One region of the Streptomyces sp. NPDC003393 genome, then DNA from elsewhere that is predicted to be linked to it. Evidence: riboswitches for the same ligand, from Rfam matches in the RefSeq annotation. Region 1 holds a riboswitch; the other holds the start of a gene.
What was found. Region 1 has a riboswitch for cyclic di-AMP ahead of ACWDUZ_RS06285 (transglycosylase family protein). Riboswitches for the same ligand answer to the same signal wherever they lie in the genome.
Positions count from the first base shown of each region.

Region 2: linked by a shared signal. The riboswitch ahead of ACWDUZ_RS13335 (transglycosylase SLT domain-containing protein) and the one ahead of ACWDUZ_RS06285 (transglycosylase family protein) in region 1 are both predicted to bind cyclic di-AMP.

Region 1 covers NZ_JBSFRB010000004.1:197,356-204,467, forward strand. The annotation lists gene ACWDUZ_RS06265 (helix-turn-helix domain-containing protein) at 1-673, opposite strand, end outside; gene ACWDUZ_RS06270 (alpha/beta fold hydrolase) at 923-2,311, shown strand; gene ACWDUZ_RS06275 (cytochrome P450 family protein) at 2,412-3,752, shown strand; gene ACWDUZ_RS06280 (transglycosylase family protein) at 3,912-5,033, shown strand; cyclic di-AMP (ydaO/yuaA leader) riboswitch at 5,216-5,381, shown strand; gene ACWDUZ_RS06285 (transglycosylase family protein) at 5,386-6,078, shown strand; gene eno (phosphopyruvate hydratase) at 6,375-7,112, shown strand, end outside.
Region 2 covers NZ_JBSFRB010000010.1:106,777-113,888, reverse strand. The annotation lists gene ACWDUZ_RS13345 (LolA family protein) at 1-1,002, opposite strand, end outside; gene ACWDUZ_RS13340 (polyprenyl synthetase family protein) at 1,285-2,295, opposite strand; cyclic di-AMP (ydaO/yuaA leader) riboswitch at 2,888-3,064, shown strand; gene ACWDUZ_RS13335 (transglycosylase SLT domain-containing protein) at 3,068-3,556, shown strand; gene ACWDUZ_RS13330 (HAD family hydrolase) at 3,543-4,418, opposite strand; gene ACWDUZ_RS13325 (FAD-dependent oxidoreductase) at 4,534-5,736, opposite strand; gene ACWDUZ_RS13320 (carboxylate--amine ligase) at 5,964-7,112, opposite strand, start outside.

The sequences.
Region 1 (7,112 bases):
CCACCCCCGGCGCCGGTGCCACCAGCGACGGAACGACCACCATCAGCGGCACCGGCAGGCACACCGTGAACCGGCTCTCCACCCGCAAGGTGCCGTCGGACCACCGGATGCCGGGGTGCAGCGAGTTGAACATCGCGGCCGCGCCGCTCCGGGCCAGGACGCCCGCGCACCGGTCGACGTCCGCCTCCAGGGTGGCCCGCGCCGCCTCCCAGTGCGGGGCGAAGGCCAGCTCCCAGTAGCGCCGCAGCTCCTCCGCCGCCTGCCGTGCCACCCGCTCGCCGCCGCGGGCCATGGCGCACCGCACCACCTCCGGCAGTTCCGTACCGGCAAGGCCGCTGCCCGGGCGGCCGTCGCGCAGCGTCTCCAGTTCGGCCAGGAGCCGCTCGGGCGGAGTGGCGCGGACCTGTTCCAGCTCCTCCTCGACGGTGGGGGAGGGACCGGACGGATGCGGACTGAGGAAGTCCGGAACGTATCCCCCGGCGTCCAGCGCCAGCGCCGACAGCAGCGGCAGCCGCGCCCGGCGCAGCACCCGGCGGGCGCGGGCGACCCACGGGTCGGCGCCGGACTCCGCGCGCAGACCCCACGGCAGCAGCGTCGACGTCACCTCGTGCAGCGGTGAGACGGCGAAGCGGGAGCGGGCCAGCCCCTCCGCGTCCACCGTGAGTTCGATCACTGCTGCCCCCCCCCGGGCCGGCCCCCGTGCGCACCGTACGCACACCCACACCTTTCGAACCTGGTCGAATCGTGGCACGAGCGCTCGCCGCGACCAACCGCCCCGGCGCACCCTGATGCCCCGGTCGACGAAGACGAGGGGGCTGGCATGCGCAGGGCACCAGGGATTCGACTGATCCGAAGGACCCGGGCGGGGGCGCCCGTACCGCCCGTACGGAGGGCGCGGGGGGCACGGAGACCCCGGTCACGGGTGACCGTGGCGCTCGCCGCCGCCGGAGTCCTGCTGGTGTCGGGCACCTGCACCTCGGCGGCGCAGGACCGGCAGGGCGGGGCGGCCGCGGCGCCGGCCGGGGAGAGCGGGGGACTCTCCGGCGCCGCGGCCTGCCCCGGCCTCGAGGGCTTCACCTGCGCGACCCTGAGCGTCCCGCTCGACCACCGGGGGCGCACACCGGGCCGGCTCGGCCTGAACGTCGCGATGGCGGACAACGCCAAGGCCCCCAAGGGCGTCCTGCTGTTCCTGACGGGCGGCCCGGGCCAGCCGGGCGTGCCGTTCGTGCAGCGGATCAGCGAGAGGATGGCGCCGGTCCTGAAGGACTACCGCCTGGTGATGATCGACCAGCGCGGCACCGGCGGGGGCGCGCTGCAGTGCCCGCGGCTCCAGCAGGAGATGGGCGCATCCGACCTCACCCCGCCCACCGAGCAGGCGGTGAAGGACTGCGCCGCGGCCGTCGGCGAACAGCGCCGCTTCTACAGCACCGGTGACACCGTCGCCGACCTGGAGCTGCTGCGCCTCGCGCTGGGCGTACGGAAGTTGACCCTGGACGGTGTCTCCTACGGCACGTACACCGCCTCGCGGTACGCGCTGGCGCACCCGGGCCGTGTCGCACGGCTGGTGCTGGACTCGGTCGTACCGCAGAGCGGGTACGACCCGATGGACCGCGCCGCCCTGCGCGCGGCACCGCGCGTGCTGCGGACGGCGTGCGCGGCGATCCACTGCACCACGGACCCCGCGGCGGACCTCGCCGAGGTCGTGGACACCTACGGCAACGGCGTCGACGTCATCGACGCGCTGACCACCTGGGAATTCGTCGACCCGGACTACGCGGAGATGATCGACGCCCTGCACAAGGCCGCCGGCGGCGACCCCGGACCGCTGCACGGCCTGATCGCGGGCACCCGGCAGGGCAACGCCGCGACCGCCGAGGAGCTGAGCCAGGGCCTGCACGCCTCGACGCTGTGCCTGGACGGCCGTTACCCCTGGGGCAGGTCGGACGCCCCCCTGGCCGGACGGCGCGAGGCGCTGGAGAAGGCGGGCGCCGGGCTGACCCCCCACGACTACGGCCCCTTCGACGCCGCCACCGCCACGGGCCTCGGCTCGATGCTCAGCTGCCTGCACTGGCCGCTCACCCAGGCGCCCCCGCTGCCGTCGCCGCACCGCAGGCTCCCCGGCGACATCCCGGTCCTGCTGCTCGGCGGCGACCGTGATCTGTCGACGCCGGTGGAGTGGCTGTACGACCAGAAGAAGCTCACCCCGCGCGCCGAGGTCGTGGTGGTCGAGGGAGCCGCGCACTCGGTGCAGAGCAGGGCCGCGAACGACGAGGGCCGGCAAGCGGTGTACGACTTCCTCCTCAAACACTGAGCGGCGTTCCTCCTGGGCGGGGCCGCGTGCCACAGGTGCGCTGCCCCGCGCCGACGGTCCGGGGCGGGCCGGTCACGGACCCCCGGGATACGGTCGGAGAGTGACCGACCAGTCCCGGACCGACGAGCCCCAGCAGCCCGCCCCCGAACTCTTCACCTGGGAGTTCGCGAGCAACCCCTACCCCGCCTACGCCTGGCTCCGCGAGCACGCCCCCGTGCACCGCACCCGCCTGCCCAGCGGAGTCGAGGCCTGGCTGGTCACCCGTTACGCCGACGCCCGGCAGGCCCTGGCCGACCAGCGTCTGAGCAAGAACCCCGCGCACCACGACGAGCCGGCGCACGCCAAGGACAGGACCGGCATCCCCGGCGAGCGCAAGGCCGAGCTGATGACGCATCTGCTCAACATCGACCCGCCGGACCACACCCGGCTGCGCCGCCTGGTCAGCAAGGCGTTCACGCCCCGCCGGGTCGCCGAGTTCGCGCCGCGCGTGCAGGAGCTGACCGACCGGCTCATCGACGGGTTCGCGGACCGCGGCACCGCCGACCTCATCCACGAGTTCGCCTTCCCGCTGCCCATCTACGCCATCTGCGACATGCTCGGCGTCCCGCGCGAGGACCAGGACGACTTCCGCGACTGGGCGGGCATGATGCTGCATTTTCCCGGGGGCAAGCCCTCGGACCCCCAGGGGCACGGAAAGAGCCCGCGGGGTGGCGTCGCGCGGTCGGTGAAGAAGATGCGCGGCTACCTCGCCGAGCTGATCCACCGCAAGCGGCAGGCGCTGCCCGCGGAGCCGGCCCCCGGCGAGGACCTGATCTCCGGCCTCATCCGCGCCTCCGACCACGGTGAGCACCTCACCGAGAAGGAGGCCGCCGCCATGGCCTTCATCCTCCTCTTCGCGGGTTTCGAGACGACCGTCAACCTGATCGGCAACGGCGCCTACGCCCTGCTCACCCATCCCGAGCAGCGACACCGCCTCCAGGACTCCCTGGCCCGCGGCGAACGCGGCCTGCTGGAGACCGGCGTCGAGGAACTGCTCCGCTACGACGGCCCGGTGGAGATGGCCACCTGGCGGTTCGCCACCCGGCCGCTCACCATCGGCGGACAGGACATCGCGGCGGGCGACCCGGTGCTCGTCGTGCTCGCCGCCGCCGACCGCGACCCGGAGCGGTTCGCCGACCCGGACACCTTGGACCTCGGCCGGCGCGACAACCAGCACCTGGGGTACGGGCACGGCATCCACTACTGCCTCGGCGCCCCGCTGGCGCGCCTGGAGGGCCAGACCGCCCTCGCCACGCTCCTCACCCGGCTTCCCGACCTCCGACTCGACGCCGAACCGGACGACTTGCGCCGGCGTGGCGGACTCATCATGCGGGGACTGCGGACGCTGCCCGTGCGCTTCACCCCGGCAGAGCGTGGCCTCCCACCGGCAGAACGGCGTTGACGGAAGCAAAGGTGACACACGTTCAACTGTGTGATCTTCACGTGATCTGCGCGGCATGAACTTGTGACGGAGGATCCTCAGCCGATACGTTCACGCATCAGCGTGGCGTACGAGCATCACCCGTCACGTCGGTATCTGTTGTCGCCGAAAGGTCCTTGCATGCTCTCCGGGAACGGCCGTCACCGTCGCCCCCGTCAGGCTCCGGCCCTCTTCGTCACCGCCGGAGTGACCGGCTCCGCCATCGCCATCCCGCTCCTCGGCGCCACCGGCGCGCACGCGGCCGACGGCACTACGTGGGACAAGGTGGCCCAGTGCGAGACGGGCGGCTCCTGGAGCGCCGACAACGGCAACGGCTACTACGGCGGTCTGCAGCTGACCCAGGACGACTGGGAGGAGTACGGCGGCCTCGACTTCGCCCCGAGCGCCGACCAGGCCAGCCGGTCCCAGCAGATAGCCGTGGCCGAGAAGATCCTCGCCGACCGGGGCCCCGGCGCCTGGCCCACCTGCGGCCTGCTCTCCGGGCTCACCAAGGACACCGGTGCCGCGAAGGTCGACACGGGTCTTGGCTACGACTCGTCCTCGAGGTCCGGTTCCTCCCGCTCCTCCGGTGCGTCCCACTCGTCGCATGCGTCGGGATCGTCGGAGTCGAGTGATGCATCCGGCACGTCCGGATCGTCCGATGTGAGTGACCCCGGGCTCGATGACTCGTCGCGGAACAACGGCAACTCCGGTTCGTCCTCGTCCGATTCGGACGCCGGCCTCGGTGCCGGATCCTCCTCTTCGGGCGATTCGTCCTCCGCATCCCCCGTGAATCCGTCCGACGCGCCCTCGCGGTCCGGCGAGCAGGGCGGCGCCCCCGAGTCCGGTGCGACTCCCGGGTCCGGCACGGAGGGTGTCGCGACGCCCGAAGCGTCGCCTTCGACCGCACCCGACCGGGACGACTCGGACAACTACCGGCAGAGTGTCGGATCTTCGGCTCTCGTCGACACCGGGGCCCTGGGCACCGGCCGGCACCGCGGCGGCAGCGCCGCCGAGGACCTGACGGAGAGCGCGGCCGGCGGCCGGCACGCCTCCCGGGGCGACGGCGGCGCGCACACCGCCTCCGCCGACTCCTACACCGTCCGCGCCGGCGACTCGCTCGCCTCCATCGCCGACTCCCTTGACGTCCACGGCGGGTGGCACGCCCTCTACGACGCCAACGAGGCGGCCATCGGCTCCGACCCGAACCGCATCGTCGCCGGTCAGAGCCTGGATGTCCCGGTCGAAAGCGCCCAGAACTAGCAGGAGTTCACGTCACACTTCGTACTGAATGTCCCATTCGGTGAAAGTGTGGGATGAGTCTCAGAAGCCGTGATCGTCTTTGAAATCCCGTCGATCTCGTGTCTACGGTCATGACCGCTCGCCACCGCGAGCCCCGGCTGCCGCCACGCCGAATCCTGCCGGCGGCCGCACGGGAACAGTCGTCGCGTCGAGCGCCGTAGGCAGGAGCGGGGGACCCAAGGTAAGTGCCGCAGCGGGCAGTTCGCCCGAGCGGCTTGGGGTGTAGCCGTGCCTCTTCGAGGGCACGGCCGGGCAACTCAACCGGCCCGAACCCGACAGCTCACCTCGCAGGCGTCGGTGAGGGGATCCATCCATGCTGTTTTCCGGCAAGGGCAAGCACCGTCGTTCCTCCAAGGCCACCCGCGCCATCGCACTCGCCGGTGTCGCCTCCGCCGCCGTCGCCGGCCCGCTGATGGCGGCCGGCAACGCTTCCGCCGCCACCGCCTCCGAGTGGGACGCGGTCGCCCGGTGCGAGTCCGGCGGCAACTGGTCCATCAACACCGGCAACGGCTTCTACGGCGGCCTGCAGTTCACGAACTCCACCTGGGCCGCGTTCGGCGGCACCGCCTACGCCCCGCGCGCCGACCTGGCCTCCAAGGCGCAGCAGATAGCCGTCGCCGAGAAGGTGCTGGCGGGTCAGGGCAAGGGCGCCTGGCCGGTGTGCGGCAAGGGCCTGTCGAGCACCCCCTACAGCGGTGCCACCGCCCCCGCCGGCAGCGCCGCCAAGAGCACCGCGCCCAAGAGCACCACCACCCGCTCCACCGAGCAGCAGGCGGCCGACCGCTCCGCCACGCGTCCGGCCCCGAAGAAGACCGTCACCACCCCGGCCGGCAAGAAGGTCGAGAAGGGTGACGGCGAGTACAAGGTGGTCTCCGGTGACACGCTCAGCTCCATCGCCGCCGAGCACCACGTCAAGGGCGGCTGGGAGAAGCTGTTCCAGCTGAACAAGGACATCGTCGAGGACGCGGACCTCATCTTCCCCGGCCAGCAGCTGCACCTGAAGTAGGCGGCGCGGGCCGCGGGTCCGCTCCCCTCCCGCGGGCTCCCCGTCCCGTGGGTCCCGTCCCCCCAGTCCCCCCGCCCCGGCGCGTGTTCCCCCGTACGCGCCGGGGCGGGGCCCTTTTCGCCGGCGGTTTCCCTCGACTTTCCGCAACTGCTCCCTCCTTTTGTTCCGGTGTGGAACAATGTGGCCGTCACCCTGTCCACGGGACGGTCGGTCGGACGGCCGGGGCCCGGGGACGGTTAGGCTCTAGTCGCAAGGCTCACAAGCCCCGCACTTTCAGCGTCACATCCACGAAGGAGATGCTCGTGCCGTCCATCGACGTCGTCGTAGCCCGGGAAATCCTGGACTCCCGAGGCAACCCCACGGTCGAGGTCGAGGTCGGCCTCGACGACGGCAGCACGGGTCGTGCCGCCGTTCCGTCCGGCGCCTCGACGGGTGCCTTCGAGGCCATCGAGCTGCGCGACGGGGACCCCAACCGCTACCAGGGCAAGGGCGTCGAGAAGGCCGTCCTCGCCGTCATCGAGCAGATCGGCCCGGAGCTCGTCGGCTACGACGCCACCGAGCAGCGTCTGATCGACCAGGCCATGTTCGACCTGGACGCCACCGACAACAAGGGCTCCCTCGGGGCCAACGCCATCCTCGGTGTCTCCCTCGCCGTCGCCCACGCCGCCTCCGAGGCGTCCGACCTCCCGCTCTTCCGCTACCTGGGCGGCCCGAACGCGCACCTGCTGCCGGTGCCGATGATGAACATCCTGAACGGCGGCTCGCACGCCGACTCCAACGTGGACATCCAGGAGTTCATGATCGCTCCGATCGGCGCGGAGTCCTTCTCCGAGGCGCTGCGCTGGGGCACCGAGGTCTACCACACGCTGAAGAAGGTCCTGAAGACCAAGGGCCTGTCCACCGGCCTCGGCGACGAGGGCGGCTTCGCCCCGAACCTCGGCTCCAACCGCGAGGCCCTCGACCTCATCCTCGAGGCGATCAAGGAGGCCGGGTACGCGCCCGGCGAGCAGATCGCCCTCGCGCTCGACGTCGCC
Region 2 (7,112 bases), on a different contig from region 1:
GGAGTCGAGGACCGCGATGGAGTTCCAGCCCTTCCCGAGGACCTTCGCACCCTCCTCGGCGAGCCCCTTCTGCGGGGCGAGGCCGTGGTGCGGGTTCGGCCGGACGGGGCGCGCGCCCGTCTCGGCGTCCTTCTTCTCGGTGACCTTCGCGCCCTTGGGCGGGGTGAAGTCGAACGTGGAGGCGGCCGGCGCGGCGAAGCTGACCTGGGTGAAGCCGGCGTCCACCACGGCGGCGCCCCCGCTCGCCGGGGTGAGTGTGAACTTGAGCGGCATCCCGGTCCTGGAGTCCACCGCGATGCTGATCACACCGACCGTGGTGCCGGAGGCGTGCTTGGGCTTGATGACCAGCCGGTAGGCGTCCCGGCCCGCCACCTGGGCGGTGCCGTCCACCGTCACCGAGGTGGTGTCGTCGACCGACTTCAGGGCCTGGTCGGCGAAGTCCTTGGGCGTGGCCGGCACCTCGTCCCGGTGCTGGGTGCCGTCCTGGTCCGCGGTGCTGTGGTAGACCTCGTTGGACTTGCTGTCGTAGCCCCAGACGTCCGCGCCGTTGTGGATGAGGCTGTACTCGGCGGCGCTCTCGATCAGCGAGACCTTCTGCCGGTCCGGGCCGTCGGCCGCGACGCGCAGGGTGTGCGTGCCGGAGGCCAGCTCGGTCAGCTTGGTGCTCGGATCGGCCGACGATCCGTCACCGCCCTTGGCAGCACCGGAGAGCAGGCCGCTCTCCAGACCGCCGAGGTCCGGAAGACCGAGGTCGGTGGTGATCTTGGCGGTGCCGGACAGCTGCTGGACGTCCGACTTGGCGATTTTCTCGATGAGTTGCTGCGCGGTGATCTTCGGAAGGTCCGGGTCGCCGGAGTCGGCGAGTGCGGGGACGAGCCCGATCGTCGCCGCCGCCACCCCCACCACCGCGACCGGAACGACGTAGCGGGCGGCCTTGCGCCGCGCCGAGTGCGGGTCGTCGACCGCCGCGCCCCTGGCGTCGTCGGATTCGTACGGTGTCATGTGTGCCTTACCTCCGTCGTCGGCGGCGGCTGCCCGTCTGTACTGCTCCCACCCCCGAGCCGCCATTCTCACCCGAATCGGTGAGGAGTGGTGTGGTCCGTGGTTTCCATCTGACCAAATCGACAGCGCGGAAGCGTCAGACCGCGGAGCCAACTCCGCGTACGCCTGCGGTATGACACGAAGCGGCGGCGTCTCCACCCGTCCCGTAGGGGTCGGGTGGAGACGCCGCCCGTGTCCGTGAGGAGAAGCGACCCCGACAGGACGCTCCGGGAAGAACCGGCCTCAGCCGGCGCGGTGCACCACCGCGTCGCACAGCTCGAGCAGCGCGGCCTTCGCGTCGCACTCGCGCAGCGGCGCCAGCGCGGCGCGCGCCTCCTCCGCGTACCGCACGGTGTCCCGACGGGCCTGCTCCAGGGCCGGGTGCACCCGCAGCGCCGCGAGCGCCTCCGCGTGCCGTGCGTCGTCACTGAGGTCGGAGTCCAGCAGCTCGCACAGCGCGAGGTCCTCGGACAGGCCCAGCCGCTGTGCGCGCTCGCGCAGCCTCAGCACCGGCAGGGTCGGAATGCCCTCCCGCAGGTCCGTCCCCGGGGTCTTGCCCGACTCGTGCGAGTCGGAGGCGATGTCCAGCACGTCGTCGGCCAGCTGGAACGCGACACCCAGCCGCTCGCCGTACTGCGTCAGCACGTCCACGACGGTCTCGTCGGCGCCGGACATCATCGCGCCGAACCGGCACGAGACGGCCACCAGCGACCCCGTCTTGCCGCCCAGCACGTCCAGGTAGTGGTCGACCGGATCCCGTCCGTCCTGCGGCCCCGCCGTCTCCAGGATCTGCCCGGTGACCAGCCGCTCGAACGCCAGTGCCTGCACGCGGACCGCCTCGGGCCCGAGGTCGGCGAGGATCTGGGAGGCCCGGGCGAACAGGAAGTCACCGGTGAGGACGGCGACGGAGTTGCCCCAGCGGGTGTTCGCGCTGGCCACCCCGCGCCGCACGGCGGCCTCGTCCATCACGTCGTCGTGGTAGAGCGTGGCCAGGTGGGTCAGTTCCACCACCACGGCCGCGGGCACGACCCCCGGCGCGTACGGGTCACCGAACTGCGCCGCCAGCATCACGAGCAGCGGTCGGAAACGCTTCCCGCCCGCCTTGACCAGGTGCTGCGCGGCCTCCGTGATGAAGGGGACCTCGCTCTTGGTGGCCTCGATCAGCCCTTCCTCGACAGCCGCCAATCCGGCCTGGACATCGGCTTCGAGAGCCTGGTCCCGCACGCTCAGCCCGAACGGCCCGACGACGGTCACGAGGGGTCTCCTGTCTGCTGGTGTCTGCTGGCGCTTACACGGTTTGTCGATAGGTCGCTGCCATCACTCAAGTCAGCGTATCCGGTCACGTTTCGATCACCGATGGCGCCCACCGCTACAGGCCAGGCACTATCGGATCACGCCCGATATGACCGCTTATCACCACACATGAGCATATATTTAGCGACTCATCTCTCCCTACCCCGGGCCGCCTTCACTCGCACACATGCGCACAGGTGTACACGTACGCACAGGCCATGACGTCACGCGAAGTGACGACCATCATGCCCGAACACTCCATGGCCCGATTTAACCCTATTGTCATCTCAATCCCGTTTGGCCGTAATTGCTCCTCTCTCCATAATTCCGTGAGTTGGGTCACGCCGGGCCCTCGACCCTCCGTGCGGCCCGTCTTCTCGCCTTCCCTTCCCCCGCATGCCAGTTGACCCTTGGCGATAGCAAAGGATCAAGCACCCCATATGCCACAGATCAAGGTCAACTAGGACGATCCGCAAACCGAGCACTTGTTCCGGACATGTGCTGTCGCATACGTTCCCGGTCCATCGAGCGGACGCCGAATCCTGCCGCCGCCCGATGCCCATCGACTGAACCACTCATGGCAGGAGCGGGGGACCCAGGTAAGTCGCCGGGCCGGAGCGTTGTACGTCGCGCCGGAACGGCTCGGGGTGAAGCCACGTCCCACGGGACGCGGCCGGGCACCTCCCCGCCCGAACCCGACAGCTCACCTCGCAGGCGTAGGAGAGGAATCCGCATGTCCGCTCAGGTCCAGCGCCGCACCCGCACCACCCGTCTCGTTCGCACCCTCGTCGCCGGCGGCGCGGGTGCGGCCGTCCTCGCTCTGCCGCTCATCGGCGCGACCAGCGCCTCCGCCGCCACTCCGGCCAAGAGCACCACCGCGGCCGTGAGCACGGTGGCCCATTCGAACAACCTCGACGGCTGGATCCGCGAGTCCCTCGCAATCATGCACAAAAAGGGCATTCCGGGCAGCTACCACGGCATCTACCGCAATGTGATGCGCGAGTCGTCCGGCAACCCGCGGGCCATCAACCTGTGGGACTCCAACGCCGCCAAGGGCATTCCCTCCAAGGGCCTGCTGCAGGTCATCCAGCCGACCTTCAACGCGTACCACGTGGACGGCACCTCGTTCGACATCTACGACCCGGTCGCGAACATCACGGCCGCCTGCAACTACGCGGCCGACCGGTACGGCTCGATCGACAACGTCTTCAGCGCGTACTGATCGGTCGCCCCACCCGTTCGCCAGGGCCTGTCCGATCGGAATCGTCGGACAGGCCCTGGGGGAACAACCGCTCGAGGACGACGGCGATGCCGTCGTCCTCGTTCGACGAGGTGACCTCGTCGGCCACCGCCTTCAGCTCGGGATGGGCGTTGGCCATGGCCACGCCCCGGGCGGCCCACTGGAACATGGGGATGTCGTTCGGCATGTCACCGAAGGCCAGGGCGCTGTGCCGGCCGAGCCCCAGACGCTCGGCGGCCAGCGCCAGTCCGGTCGCCTTGGTGATGCCGCAGGGCTGGAGTTCGACGGTCCCGGGCCCCGACATGGTGACCGTGGCGAGCGAGCCGACCGCGCCACGGGCCACCTCGGCCAACTCGTCGTCGGACAGCACTGGATGGCGCAGCAGCACCTTGCTGATCGGCGCCTGCCACAGCTCCTCGCGCCGCTCGACCCGCCACGCCGGCAGGGTCGGATGCGGCATCCGGTATCCCGGCTCGATGAGCGTGAGCCCGTCCGCCCCGTCCTGGTCGACGGCGGCGTACACCTCTCCCACCTCGGCCTCGATCTTGCCGAGCGCGGTCTCCGCCGTCTCCGTGTCCAGCGTGACCGACCACAGCAGACGGTCGGTCCCGGCGTCGTAGAGCTGCGCCCCCTGCCCGCACACCGCGAGGCCCGTGGAGCCCAGCGCCTTCAGCAGCGCCCGGACCCTCGGCGCCGGCCGGCCGGTCACGACGAGGTGCCGGGCACCGGCCGCCTCGGCCCGCGCGAGCGCGGCCACGGTCCGTTCGGACACGGAGTCGTCGCCGCGCAGCAGCGTTCCGTCCAGGTCGGTGGCGATGAGGGCAGGTGCAAGGGGAGCGGGCATGATCAGAGAATACGGATCCGCCGCACCCCCGGCCCCACCGGAACCGGACGACCCCGTTCGGCCCTCGCTGCACCGGGTCACCCCCCTCCAACTCGCCTCCGCCGTCCGCGAATGCTCAGCCGTGGGCCGTCGCCAGATGACGGGCCAGCCGTGGCGAGGCGAACTCCGTGCCGCACACGAAGCGCATCACCGGGCCGTACGACGCCGCCGCCGGCAGGCCCGTGAAGTACAGGCCCGGGACCGAGGAGACGTAGCCCGCCCCGAGCTTCGGGGCACCCCGGCTCACCGCGACTTCCGTGCGCAGCTCGTGGCCGAGGAAGCCCAGCGCGGCCAGGTCGACGCGGTAACCGGTCGCCGCCACGATGTGGTCGGCGGTCAGTTCCCGGGTGCTGCTGCCCAGGGTGCGCACGGTCAGCGCCGCGTGGTCGTCGCGGGCCTCGGCGCGGAGGATCCGGGCCACCTCGACGACCGGCACCGTTCCCTCGAAGCGGTCGCGCAGCCACCAGGCGCCGAGCGGGCCGAGCACCCGCCGGGCCAGATGGTGGCGGAGCCGGGCGGGGAGGCGGCGGTAGGGGTGGGGGTAGTGGCTGAGCGCCCACAGCGACCAGGCGCGGCCGAAGGGGGACTCGGGGCGCAGCCTGGGCTGGTCCCAGGGCGGGGCGCCGAAGGCGACCTTGCCACGGCCGCGCGCCACCACCCGCACCCGTGCGCCGGCCTCCGACGCGAGCGCGGCAGTCTCCAACGCCGACTGGCCGGCACCGACGACGATCAGCTCCTTGCCGGCGAACCGGGTCAGGTCGTGATGCTGGCAGCTGTGGGAGACCGCCGCGGTGGGCGTGGGGCCGTCCGGTGCCGCGGCGGCCAGTTCCGCCGGCAGATGGGCGAGGCCCGACAGGCCGGTCGCCACCACGACCGCACGGGCGGTGAACTGCTCCCCGGAGTCCAGCTTCAGCTCGAAGCCGTCACCCGGCCGCCGGTCGACCGACACGACCCGGGTCCGCTCCAGTTCGGGCACCAGCCTGCGCTGGAACCACTCGCCGTAGGCGACGAAGGTCTCCACCGGGACGATGTCCTCGTCCGTGACCAGCCGTTCGATGCCGGCCGCGTCGCAGTAGTCGGCCAGGGTGTGGCCGTGTTGCGGGCAGTCGATGCCGGAGGCGGCCGGGGTCGACTTGAGGAGCATTCCGGCGGGCATGTGGTCCCGCCAGGCGACCATGGGCTCGCCGAAGACGCGGACCGGGATGCCGCGTGCGCGCAGATGGGCGGCGGTGGACAGGCCGTACGGCCCGGCACCGATGACTGCTGCCGGATGGTTCACGAAGTCCCTCCCCAGGACGTGCTGATGCGTCACTTCACGGGCCGTCGCGGTGGCCGTGGCCGACCGCGGGGACGACCGCCGAGACGGCCGCCGGACACGGCCGGCGGTGCCACCGGTTCGACGGGTGGATGCGGGGTTGCGGGGGCTGCGGGAGTGTGAGGGCGCACGTGCGTGCCGGTCGCGGCGGACGGGGCACGGGAGTGCGGGCGGTTGCCCGTGACCGGTGTCTAACCGGCCGCGCCGCCGCGGCGGTTGGTACGCCACAGCTGGTACAGGTGCTTCGCGCCGGGCCGTACGAAGCGGGCGAGCATCGTGAAGAACGGCAGCGGGTCGTCACCCGCCAGCCAGGCCAGCTCGGTCCCGCTCGCCTTCGCCGGAGCGTGCGGTGTGGTGTATCCGCTGCGCCGGTAGGCGATCAGGGCGGGCAGGTCGATGTTCTCCACGAGGTAGCGGCGGCCGGCCCGCTGTTCGCCCTCGGGAACGGGTCGCCCGGTCAGGTCCAGGTGCATGGCGCGTACGACGTCCACCCCCGGCTCGTTCTCGAAGAGCCGGAACTGGGCGCCCACGCGCGGGTTGAAGTCGAGCAGCTTGTACTGTCCGTCGCGCCGGTCGAAGCGCAGGTCGAGGTCGATGATTCCGGTGAAGCCGATCTGTTTGACGAAACGCGCGGCGAGGTCGGCGAGTTCCGGGTTGTCGACCACGTAGGCGTTGGCCGTCATCCCCGCGTGCGGCGGCCAGGAGCGGACCTTCACGCCGGTGAACATCGCGAGCGGCGTGGAGTCCTGGTCGAAGTAGGCGTGCACGATCCAGTCCTCGGCCTCCTCCCGGGGCAGGTACTCCTGGAGAACCACCCCCGGCCGCCCGCCCCAGTCGCGGGCGAGCGCGAGCAGTCCCTCCCGGGTGGCGATCCGCGTGGTGCCGTTCACGGCCGGCCGGCTGCGGCGCACGAACGCCTCGCGGTTCTTGGCCACCACCGGGAAGCGGGCCGTCTCGGCGAACGCGGCGATGTCGTCGTACGACTGCGGGAAGGCGGCCGCGGGGCTCGGGATGCCGTGCTCGACGCACAGTTCGTGCAGGCCCTGCTTGCTGGCCAGGCGGCGCGGCAGCCCCGGGGCGACGCGCGGGAAGAGGAAGTGGCCCTTGAGCTCGTCCTGGTGCTCCGCGATCAGGACGGCCGCCTCCTCGTCGGTGGGGACCAGGACGGCGGGCCGCCCGATCCGGCTCCCGATCCGCAGCAGGCCCTCCACCAGGTGGTCCGCCCCCTCGGTGCCCCTTGTCGGCCACACGAACGCCCGTGTGAGATAACGGGAGGAAGCCGCCGGCGTGTACGCGTCCTCGGTGATCGCGTACATGGGCACGCCCAGCCGGCCCAGACT